One region of the Nitratireductor sp. WH36-1 genome, then DNA from elsewhere that is predicted to be linked to it. Evidence: predicted binding sites of a transcription regulator. Region 1 holds the regulator's gene; each other region holds the start of a gene.
What was found. Region 1 encodes LexA, which represses DNA repair genes until DNA is damaged. Its sites were predicted from a motif close to TGTTCNNNNTGTGTTCNG; they were not measured.
Positions count from the first base shown of each region.

Region 1 (3,639 bases):
AGCGGGTTGCGGCTGCGGGCGTCCCGGTGGTTGCCGTGGATCTTCCGTCCGGTCTTTCGGGTCTCACGGGCAAGCCCCTCGGCAGCTGCTTCGATGCGGACCTGACCGTCACGTTTTTCCGCAAAAAGCCGGGGCATCTGCTCATGCCCGGTCGACGCCTGTGCGGCGAGCTGGTCGTGGCCGATATCGGCATTGCCGAGATGGCGCTTGCATCAATGGATATCGCCCTCTGGGAGAATGGTCCGGCGCTCTGGCGCGACGGCGTGCCGGCGGTGGAGATCGATGCGCATAAATATGTGCGTGGTCATGTGGCCGTCGTTTCGGGCGGTGGCGCATCCACTGGTGCAGCGCGGCTTGCCGCGCGTGGCGCGGCGCGCGCCGGGGCAGGGGCCGTGACGGTGCTTTCGCCTGCAAACGCCCTGTCGGTGAACGCGATGCACCTGACCTCGATCATGCTGCGCAAGGCGGAGGCGGTGGATGAACTCATCGCCTTCCTCGATGAGCGAAAACCGACAGCCGCCGTTCTCGGTCCGGCAGCCGGCACAGGCGAGCGCACGCGCAGCTTCGCGCTGGGCTTTCTGGAGCGCGATGAAGGGCTGAAAGGGCTGGTGCTGGATGCCGACGCCATCACCGCCTTTGCCGATGCGCCCGATACGCTCTTCGAGGCCGTGAGAAGCTCCGCCTTAGCGACCGTGCTGACGCCGCATGACGGTGAATTCGCGCGCCTCTTCGGCGATCTCGCGGCTGACGCTTCCATGTCCAAGGTGGAGCGTGCGCGCGCAGCGGCAGAGCGCTCAGGAGCGGTGATCATCCTGAAGGGGGCGGACACGGTCGTCGCCTGCCCGGACGGGCGCGCCGCGATTAACACCAACGGATCGCGTTTCCTGGCGACGGCGGGCTCTGGCGATGTTCTGTGCGGGATTGTGGTCAGCCTTCTGGCGCAGGGCATGCCGGTCTTCGAGGCGGCATCGGCCGGCGTGTGGCTGCATGCAGAGGCTGGCGGGATGTTTGGCCGGGGCCTGATTGCGGAAGACCTCCCCGAGATGCTTCCGCATGTCTTCCAGGCGCTCTTCCCGGACGATGTTGGCTGAACCGATGCGGAGCTTGAAAAGAGCGCGCATTCTGGATGCCGGATGGCATCGGAACCGGGGCATGCCTGAAGCCGCCCCGGATAGTCTTAAACTCAGTAGCGGCGCATCAGGCCGACGAGGCGACCCTGCACCTTGACGCGGTCGGGGCCGAAGATACGGGTTTCGTAAGCCGGATTGGCCGCTTCAAGGGCAATAGATGCGCCCTTGCGGCGGAAGCGCTTCAGCGTTGCTTCCTCCTGATCCACCAGCGCCACGACGATCTCGCCGGGATTGGCGGTCTGCGTCTCGCGGATGATCACCGTGTCGCCATCGAAAATGCCCGCATCGATCATCGAGTCGCCCTTGACCTCAAGCGCGTAGTGATCGCCACCGGTCAGCATGTCCGGCGGAACCGCGATGGAATGGGTCTGGTGCTGAATGGCGTCGATGGGGACACCGGCAGCGATGCGGCCCATGACAGGTACGGAAACGACGCCGGAAAGCGCGTCATCATTGCTGGCGGCAGGCTTGGAGGCCGCTGGCGCGGGCGTCTTGCCGAGGCTGCCCTCGATGACGCTTGGCGAAAAGCCGCGCGCGCCGGAATTGAGGCCGGGCGCGATGGAATCGGGAAGCCGCAGAACCTCCAGCGCACGCGCCCTGTTCGGGAGCCGGCGAATGAAGCCGCGCTCCTCCAGAGCCGTGATCAGCCGGTGAATGCCGGACTTGGAGGCGAGGTCGAGCGCCTCCTTCATTTCATCGAAGGAGGGCGGGATTCCGGTCTCCTTCAGTCGTTCATGGATGAACAGAAGAAGTTCGTGCTGCTTGCGGGTCAGCATGGGCGCCACCGAGAATCAGTTAAAAACAAAACCAGAACATACTCTATATGTTCCAGTTGTGTTCCGCAACCGTCCGGTTGCAGCGCCTATGGCGCAGCGAAAAGCGCCTTGGCTCCGTCTGCCACGAACTGGACCGCGAGGGCTGCCAGAATGACGCCCAGGAGGCGCGTCAGGATGGAGCGTCCCGTTTCGCCCAGAAAGCGGTCCACGCGCTCCGCCAGCGTGAAAACGGCATAGGTGAGGAGGATCGTTCCAAGCAGGATGCCAAGCAGCGCAATGGTGCCAAGAATTGAATTGAACTCGCCCGAAAGAAGCACGGTGGCCGAGATGGCGCCGGGACCCGCGATCAGAGGAATGGCCAGCGGGAAGGCGGCGATGTTGCGGATCATGTCGCGCGTGATCGCGCGCTCGGCGCTCTTTTCGTGGCGCTCCTGGCGGCGTTCGAAGATCATCTCGAAGGCGATGAAGAAAAGAAGCAGGCCGCCTGCCACGCGGAAGGCGGGAAGCGTGATGCCGAACACGGCCAGAATGGCGCTGCCAGCGACGCCGAACAGGGCCAGAACGGCGAATCCGATGATGGCTGCGCGCACGGCCACCTGATTGCGCTCCGAGCGGTTCATGCCCGCTGTCAGCGCCAGAAAGAGCGGCGCAAGCCCTGGCGGGTCGACGGTTACCAGCAATGTGACGAAGGCGTTGAAAACGGTATCGTAACCAGGCATCGGGTTCTCCTTGCGGCCTCTCTAGCCCAGCTTGGATGCGAGGGAAAAGCCCTCATTCTTCACGCAGGCTCGCTTCCTGCGGCAATTTGTCAAGGCGCTCATCCCCAGGAGGTTCGTATGCGCCTGAAATTGCGTTGGATTTCCGTCATCAAAAACGGATGCTCAATTGGAGAATCGCTGACGGCTCATATATAAAGAGTATGTGATTCCTCATTAAGAATGTGACACGTTTTGACTGACCAGACGACGCCGAACGGATCGGGCGAGCCCGACGAAATCGAGCCGATTTCCATTGTCGAGGAGATGCAGCGCTCTTATCTCGATTATGCGATGAGCGTGATCGTGAGCCGCGCCTTGCCGGATGCACGCGATGGTCTGAAGCCGGTGCATCGGCGCATTCTCTATGCATCCCATGAGAGCGGTTACCACTGGAACCGCAAATATGTGAAATCGGCCCGTCCTGTTGCCGACGTGATGGGTAAATACCACCCGCACGGCGATGCCGCCATCTACGACGCCTTGGTGCGTATGGCGCAGAACTGGTCCATGCGCCTGCCGCTGGTCGACGGGCAGGGCAATTTCGGCTCCATCGACGGCGATCCGCCGGCGGCAATGCGTTACACCGAGTCGCGTCTCACCAAGGGCGCGCATGAGCTTCTGGAAGACATCGACAAGGACACGGTCGATTTTCAGGACACCTATGACGGCTCCTCCAGCGAGCCGCGCGTGCTTCCGGCGCGCTATCCGAACCTTCTGGTCAATGGTTCGGGTGGCATCGCCGTCGGCATGGCGACGAACATTCCGCCGCACAATCTGGTCGAAGTCATCAATGGCTGCGTGGCGCTGATCGAGAACCCCGCACTCGGCCTGCCGCAGTTGCAGGAGATCATTCCCGGTCCCGATTTCCCGACCGGCGGCCTGATTCTCGGCCGTTCGGGCATTCGCAGCGCCTATGAGACGGGCCGCGGCTCGATCCTCATGCGCGGCAAGGTCTCGATCGAGCCTGCGCGCAAT
Region 1 is NZ_CM178970.1:2,171,393-2,175,031, forward strand. It holds gene AC4PTT_RS10205 (NAD(P)H-hydrate dehydratase) at 1-1,091, shown strand, start outside; gene lexA (transcriptional repressor LexA) at 1,184-1,906, opposite strand; gene AC4PTT_RS10215 (MarC family protein) at 1,993-2,625, opposite strand; gene gyrA (DNA gyrase subunit A) at 2,857-3,639, shown strand, end outside.

Region 2 (3,639 bases), 250 kb from region 1:
GCGCTCTTGCGGCTGACCTCGCGCTCCTGACGGCGGCGAAGGCGCTCATCGGCGCGCGCCACAACCCATTCGAGCAGTTTGGAGGCTTCCTGCGGGTTTTCTGCAAGCCAGTGGTCGAACGGATCGCGGATCGCGTTTTCGACAATGCGGGTGGCCGCAGCCGTCGCCAGCTTGTCCTTGGTCTGGCCAACGAACTCCGGTTCGCGCACGAACACGGAAAGCATGCCGGCTGCTGAGATCATCACGTCTTCGGAGGTGATGATGGACGCGCGCTTGTTGCCGGTCAGCTCCGCATAGCCGCGCAGGCCGCGCAGGAGCGCGTTGCGGAAACCGCTTTCGTGGGTTCCGCCCTCGGGCGTCGGCACGGTGTTACAATAGGAGTTGAGCATGGCGTCGCCGCCATACCAGGTGATCGCCCATTCCACGGCGCCATGACCGGTGGTCTTTTCGCTGCGGCCGGAGAAAATCTCCTTGGTGACCTGGAACTGCCCGTCGAGCGAAGCGGCCAGATAGTCCTTGAGACCACCGGGGAAGTGGAAGGTCGCCTTTTCGGGCGTCTCGTCCTTCTCGCCGATCAGGGAAGGGGCGCAAATCCAGCGGATTTCCACGCCGCCGAACAGATAGGCCTTGGAGCGGGCCATCTTGTAGAGCCGCGCGGGCTCGAACTTCGCGCCCTTGCCAAAGATTTCTTCGTCCGGCTTGAAGCGCACCTTGGTGCCGCGCCGGTTGTGCACGTCGCCGAGCTTCTCCAGTCCGCCCTGCGGCAGGCCGCGCGAAAAAGTCTGGCGGAAGAGCTGGCGATTGCGGGCAACCTCCACCTGAAGGAGTTCGGACAGGGCGTTGACCACGGACACGCCAACGCCGTGCAGGCCGCCGGAGGTCTCGTAGACCTTGGAATCGAACTTACCGCCGGCATGCAACGTCGTCATGATGACTTCGAGCGCCGACTTGTCCTTGAACTTGGGGTGCGGATCGACCGGAATGCCGCGACCGTTATCGGTGACGGAGAGATAGCCTTCCTCGTCGAGTTCCACTTCGATGAAGGTGGCGTGGCCGGCCACCGCCTCATCCATGGAGTTGTCGATAACTTCGGCGAACAGGTGGTGCAGCGCCTTGTCGTCGGTGCCGCCGATATACATGCCGGGACGGCGACGAACGGGCTCCAGACCTTCCAGAACCTCAATGTCGGCCGCACTGTAGCCGTCGCCCGACGGGGCGGGCGATGCAGATGGCGCGGGACGCGCAGCGGGCTTGCGCTGAGGCGCTGCCGGTTCGGGCGTTTTCGCACGTTCCACATTGGCAGGCGTCCCGGCGGCAGGCATTCCGGCGAAGAGGTCGTTGTTGTCGTCCATGAAGCGTGTTGTTTCCTGTCCGCGAATCAGCCCGCAGTTTGCCATGGTTTGCAAGGCAAAGCGAAGCCTGTTCCGGTTCCGTTCGGAGTGTGTGGACGACGCTTTACCAGAAAGCGAGGGCGCGCGCCAAGAGGTGCGCGGCAATTGAGGCGATCATCTCCCCAGCTTGGGGAGATGATCCGTTTCATAGAGGGCTGGATCGCCGTGCGTCCAGCCGGACGCACGGCGATCCAGTTTATGAATGGAGCATCGGAACAGCCCGAAAACCGGATTCCACTTTTCGGTCCGATGCTCTAGCTTGCCAGCGCTTCGATGGGCGGGCAGGCGCAGACCAGATTGCGGTCGCCACCCACATTGTCGACGCGCGAGACGGGCGGCCAGTATTTGGACGCTGCGTCGAGCGAACCTTCGGGGAAGGCGGCTTCGCTGCGGCTATAGGGATGCGTCCAGTCGTCACCCATCAGCTCCATCGCGGTGTGCGGCGCGTTGGCGAGCGGATTGTCATCCTTCGGCCATTCGCCCTTTTCCACCCGCGCAGCTTCTTCGGCGATGGAGATCATCGCCTGGCAGAAGCGGTCGACTTCGCTCTTCGGCTCCGACTCCGTCGGCTCCACCATCAGCGTGCCCGCAACGGGGAAGCTCATGGTCGGGGCGTGGAAGCCATAGTCGATGAGCCGCTTGGCGATGTCGTCGACGGTGATGCCGGCGCGATCCTTGAACACCCGCGTGTCGAGAATGCACTCATGCGCAACACGGTCGTTGCGGCCCTTGTAGAGCACCGGGTAGTGCTCCTTCAGGCTGTGGGCGATGTAATTGGCGTTGAGGATTGCCATTTCCGTCGCCCGCTTGAGGCCGTCGCCGCCCATCATGCGGATATACATCCATGTGATCGGCAGGATCGACGCGCTGCCATAGGGGGCTGCGGCCACCGCATGGCTGCTGCCGAGCGCCACATGTCCCGGCACGAACGGCTTCAGATGCGCCTTGACGCCGATCGGGCCAACGCCCGGTCCGCCGCCGCCATGGGGAATGCAGAAGGTCTTGTGCAGGTTCAGGTGGCAGACATCCGCTCCCAGATCGCCCGGACGGGCAAGTCCGACCATCGCGTTGAGATTGGCGCCGTCGAAATAGACCTGGCCGCCGTGTTCGTGGATCACCGCGCACATGTCGCGCACGCCTTCCTCGAACACGCCGTGGGTCGACGGGTAGGTCAGCATCAGCGCCGCCAGCTTGTCGGCGTGCTCTTCCGCCTTCGCCTTCAGGTCGTCCTGATCGATATTGCCATCTTCCGTGCAGCGCACGACCACCACCCGCATGCCGGCCATGGAGGCGGACGCCGGGTTGGTGCCATGGGCGGAGGAGGGGATGAGGCAGATATCGCGGTCACCTTCGCCGCGCTCGGCGTGATAGCGGCGGATGGCCAGGAGACCGGCATATTCGCCCTGGCTACCGGCATTGGGCTGCAGCGAAACTGCGTCGAAGCCGGTGATTTCCGAGAGCCAGCGGTCCAGATCGTCGATCATGCGACGATAACCCACCGTGTGCTCCGGTGGAGCGAAGGGGTGAAGGCCACCCACTTCCGGCCAGCTCACGGGCATCATCTCGGCAGCGGCGTTGAGCTTCATGGTGCAGGAGCCAAGCGGGATCATGGCGCGGTCGAGCGCAAGGTCCTTGTCGGCGAGCCTGCGCAGGAAGCGCATCATTTCCGTTTCCGAGCGGTGAGAGTGGAAATCCGGCTGCGTGAGGAAGCCTTCGCCGCGCGCTGCGGCCGGGGCAAGGCGCGGTGCGCTTTCCGGCACGGTGGCGCCGAACAGGGCTGCCAGTGCGGCCAGATCGTCTTCGGTCGTCGTCTCGTCGAAGGCGACGCTGACGCGGTCCGCGTCGAGAACGCGCACAAGCCGGCCCTCGGCCTCGGCTCCGGCCGCGATCTCCTGCGCCTTGCCGGGAACGGTGACGGTGACCGTGTCGAAGATGACATCGCCTGCAAGCGAAAGGCCGGCAGCCTTGAGGCCCGCATGGAAGCGGGCTGCGCGCTCATGCACCTGCTCGGCAATTGCAGCGAGCCCTTCCGGGCCATGCCAGATGGCAAAGGCTGCGGCCATGTTGGCAAGCAGCGCCTGCGCGGTGCAGATGTTGGAGGTCGCCTTGTCGCGGCGGATGTGCTGCTCGCGGGTCTGCAGCGCCAGACGGTAGCCCGGACGGCCATGCGCATCGACCGACTGGCCGACGAGACGGCCGGGCATGAGGCGCGTCAGCTTGTCCGATACGGCGCAATAGGCCGCGTGCG
Region 2 is NZ_CM178970.1:1,922,507-1,926,145, forward strand. It holds gene parE (DNA topoisomerase IV subunit B) at 1-1,352, opposite strand, end outside; gene gcvP (aminomethyl-transferring glycine dehydrogenase) at 1,646-3,639, opposite strand, start outside.
Region 2: a site for LexA is predicted at 1,421-1,438, ahead of parE (DNA topoisomerase IV subunit B). Genes of this name have one in related genera too.

Region 3 (3,639 bases), 2.0 Mb from region 1:
TCATCGCCGAGATCTGCGAAGGCGAATAGGTTTCGCCATGGGCCTCAACCCATGCATCGCCATTGTCAGCCTTGACGATCTTGTAGGGGACCAGCTTCTTGTCCTTCTCGACCGTGGGGTCGGAGAAGCGACGGCCGATCAGGCGCTTGATCGCGAAAAGGGTGTTTTCCGGGTTGGTGACAGCCTGACGCTTGGCCGGCTGGCCGACGAGACGCTCGCCCGAATCCGTGAATGCCACGATGGACGGGGTGGTGCGTGCACCTTCCGCGTTCTCAATAACCTTCGCGTCCTTGCCATCCATGACGGCGACGCAGGAATTGGTCGTTCCGAGGTCGATACCGATTACTTTTGCCATATCTTCTCTCCGCAAAGCAGACTGTCAGGACCCATTCCGGCGTTCCAGATGACAGCCCCTGTTCATACGAAATTGCCGCAGCAGCGCCTCAGGACGAAACGCGCCAAACGGCTTCGTGGCGTATATAAGAATGGGATTTTTCAAGCGCAAGGCGGGATTTGCCCCGATTTGGCTTCGAAAGCGGGGTTCGGAGGCCGCGACCGGCGCTCTGACGCTTGCCCCGCGCGGCGTTGATGATGAAACGGAACGCTTCGGACTTTGAGGAAAAGTCAATTTGATCGGCTGCCGCTGATGTGAGAGCGGGTCGCCGAGGGGGGATTTGGCTCAGGCGATAACCGCCGATCAAACTGACATCCGGGAAAATAATGGTCCGAAGATTCGTGTTCTGGGGGCTCGTTGTGTCGTTCCTGCTCCAGGCAGGCTGTATCTGGGAGAACGAAGAAAAGAAGGCTGGCGCGAAGAGAGCACCGATCAGGCTGCCGGTCGCCATGGCGCTCAGGGCGGCGCAGAAGCCCGCCGCCGTGGAGGACGCCCTTGTGGCAATCAATCGCCTTGCGGAGCGCACCTGTCTGGCCACCGCCATCTATTACGAGGCGCGGGGAGAAACGGTGAGCGGGCAGAAGGCCGTCGCGATGGTGATCTTCAACAGAAGCAGGTCGCCTGCATATCCGCCCAGCATTTGTGGCGTGGTCTTTCAAAATGCGCGCTGGCGCAATCGCTGCCAGTTTTCATTCGCCTGCACAGGCATTTCACTGGTGCCGAAAGATGCCGAAGCCTGGCAGCTCGCATTCAGGATCGCCAAGGCCCGATACTCCTGCGCACCCGAATGCAACAATTACACGCTGGTCGACAAAACCAACTATCTGGCCGTCGACGCCACGCATTACTATGCCAATTATGTCAGCCCCAAATGGGCTAAACAGATGCACAGGCATGGCCAGATCGGGCGACACATCTTCCTGTCGCCCCGGTCCGCCGACGGAGTCTGAAAGTGCCGCCGCACCCTGCGGCAGCGGCTTCTGCTAGACTGTCTCCCAGCCATCATGGGTGGCGGCGCGATAGATGGCGTCTATGAGTTTCTGGTTCTTCACCGAATCCTCGAGCGTGAAGATCGCCGCCTCTTCGCCCCGCGCCGCCCGCGCGATGGCTTCCGCCTGCAGACGGTACTGCCGGGCGCGGGGAAAACGGTGGACGCTGGCGCTGTTGTGATCGGCGCTGAACACGGTAACGCGGGTATCGCCATAGTCCGGGGTGTTGAAGGGGGCGTTGACCTCGATGAACCCCTTGTCGCCATGGAACACCATCGACTGTCTGAGCGCCATCTGCGTCGAGACGTAGAAGGTCAGTTCGAAGTTGCCGAAATCGGCCTTGGCGCTGGCGTAGATGTCGGTGCCGAAATTCGGGTCGCGCTCCACCATCGCCTGCACGCGCTGCGGCTCGCTGCCGGTTGCAAAGCGGGTGGTGACCGTGGGGTAGACGCCAATGTCGGGCAGGCCGCCACCGCCAAGCTCCGGCTTGTTGCGCATGTTGTCGGGGTCGACATTGTGATAGCAGAACACGCCCTGCACATGCCGCAGCCGGCCGATGGCGCCTTCGGCGATCAGGTCACGCACCTTGTGCCATTGCGGGTGGTAGGTGACCATGAAAGCTTCCGAGACGACGACATTGTTCCGGTCGCGCGCCTCGATGACGCGGGCAATGTCCTTTGCATCGAGCGCCAGCGGCTTCTCGACCAGCACGTGCTTGCCGGCGTCGGCCGCCCTGATGGCCCAGTCCACATGATCGGAGGTCGGCAGCGGGATGTAGACGCCGTCCACATCCGGCGAGGCGAGAAGCGCGTCGTAGGACGAGAAGGTGTGCGGAACGCCGAAGCGCGCAGCCAGCGCCTGCGCTTTGGCCTCATCGCGGCTGGCAATCGCCGTCACCACGCCGTTTTCGGCATCCTGGATCTGCGGAATAACCTGCTCGCGACCGATCTTGGCCGTCGAAAGAACGCCCCAACGGAACATGGATTCTCCTCCTGAATTTGGCGCAGGCAATCACATAGTTCGGGGAAAGAAAACCGATAAGGTTTTCCGACTCTTTTTGTTCTGCTAATGTTCCGCAAACAGTCTTGGAGACACCCATGCCTGCAGATGAGCCGGTTCACCTGGTGGAAGATGGAGAAACCGGAGATCGCTTTCTGATCTACGACGGTGAAAAGGGGCTGCGGCTCGATATCCGTTATGAAGCTGAAACGCTCTGGATGACGCAGGAGCAGATCGCCCGGCTTTTCGGACGTGACGTCTCCGTCATATCCCGGCATGTAACGAATGTGATTGCCGAAGGAGAGTTGGACGAAGAGAGTTCTTTGCAAAAAATGCAAACAACTCGAGGACGTCCAGCCGTACTCTACAGCCTCGATATGATCATCTCTGTTGGCTACCGGGTCTCGTCCGCGCAGGCCACCCTGTTCCGCCGCTGGGCCACCGGGATTCTGGTTCAGTTCGCGCGCAAGGGCTTCGTTGTGGATGCCGTGCGCCTGAAGCAGGAAAGCAACCGGGATCGCATTGCGGAACTGCGGGAGATCATCCGGGACATTCGTTCCGATGAAGCGAATGTTTATCGGGAACTGCAGCGAATCTGCGCCCTGTGCCAGGACTATGACGGGCGTTCAGCAAGCGCGCAGAGCTTCTTTCAGCAGACGCAGGCAAAGCTGATTTATGCCGTCGTTTCGCAGACGCCATCAGAACTGGTGCAGGCGCGCGCCAACCACCAGTTCGAGAATATGGGCTTGCAAAGCTGGCCCGGCGACGCAATCCGAAAACGGGATGTGACTGTTTCCAAGAACTATCTGGCCGAAGCGGAGCTCCGCGAACTCAATCGCCTGACCACGATCCTCCTCGACATATTCGAAGATCAGGCGGATCTTGGCCGTCTGGTGGTGATGGACGATGCGACCCGTCTTTTGGAGGCGCAGCTGGTCGGACTTGGACGAACCGTTCTGCGTTCAGGTGGCAGCGTTAGCGCGGAGGCTGCAAAAGAACATGCGCGCAGCGAATACACACGGTATTCCGAACAGCTCAAAATTGAACGCCATAAGAAAGCGGACGAGCACATTTCTGCACTCGTCCGCGAAGCCAAGCGGCTCCCCAAAGGGCGCCGCTGATATGTGATCTAACCGCGCAGCGTGCCGCCGGTCTGCTTGCCGACATTGGCCACGATGCGGCCGGCGATGGCTTCGAGTTCCTCGTCCGTCAGCGTCTTTTCACGCGGCTGGATCGAGACTTCGATGGCGACCGACT
Region 3 is NZ_CM178970.1:206,618-210,256, reverse strand. It holds gene dnaK (molecular chaperone DnaK) at 1-355, opposite strand, end outside; partial or broken gene AC4PTT_RS00990 (cell wall hydrolase) at 910-1,344, shown strand; gene AC4PTT_RS00985 (Gfo/Idh/MocA family protein) at 1,378-2,364, opposite strand; gene rhuM (RhuM family protein) at 2,481-3,503, shown strand; gene pheT (phenylalanine--tRNA ligase subunit beta) at 3,512-3,639, opposite strand, start outside.
Region 3: a site for LexA is predicted at 2,442-2,459, ahead of rhuM (RhuM family protein). Genes of this name have one in related genera too.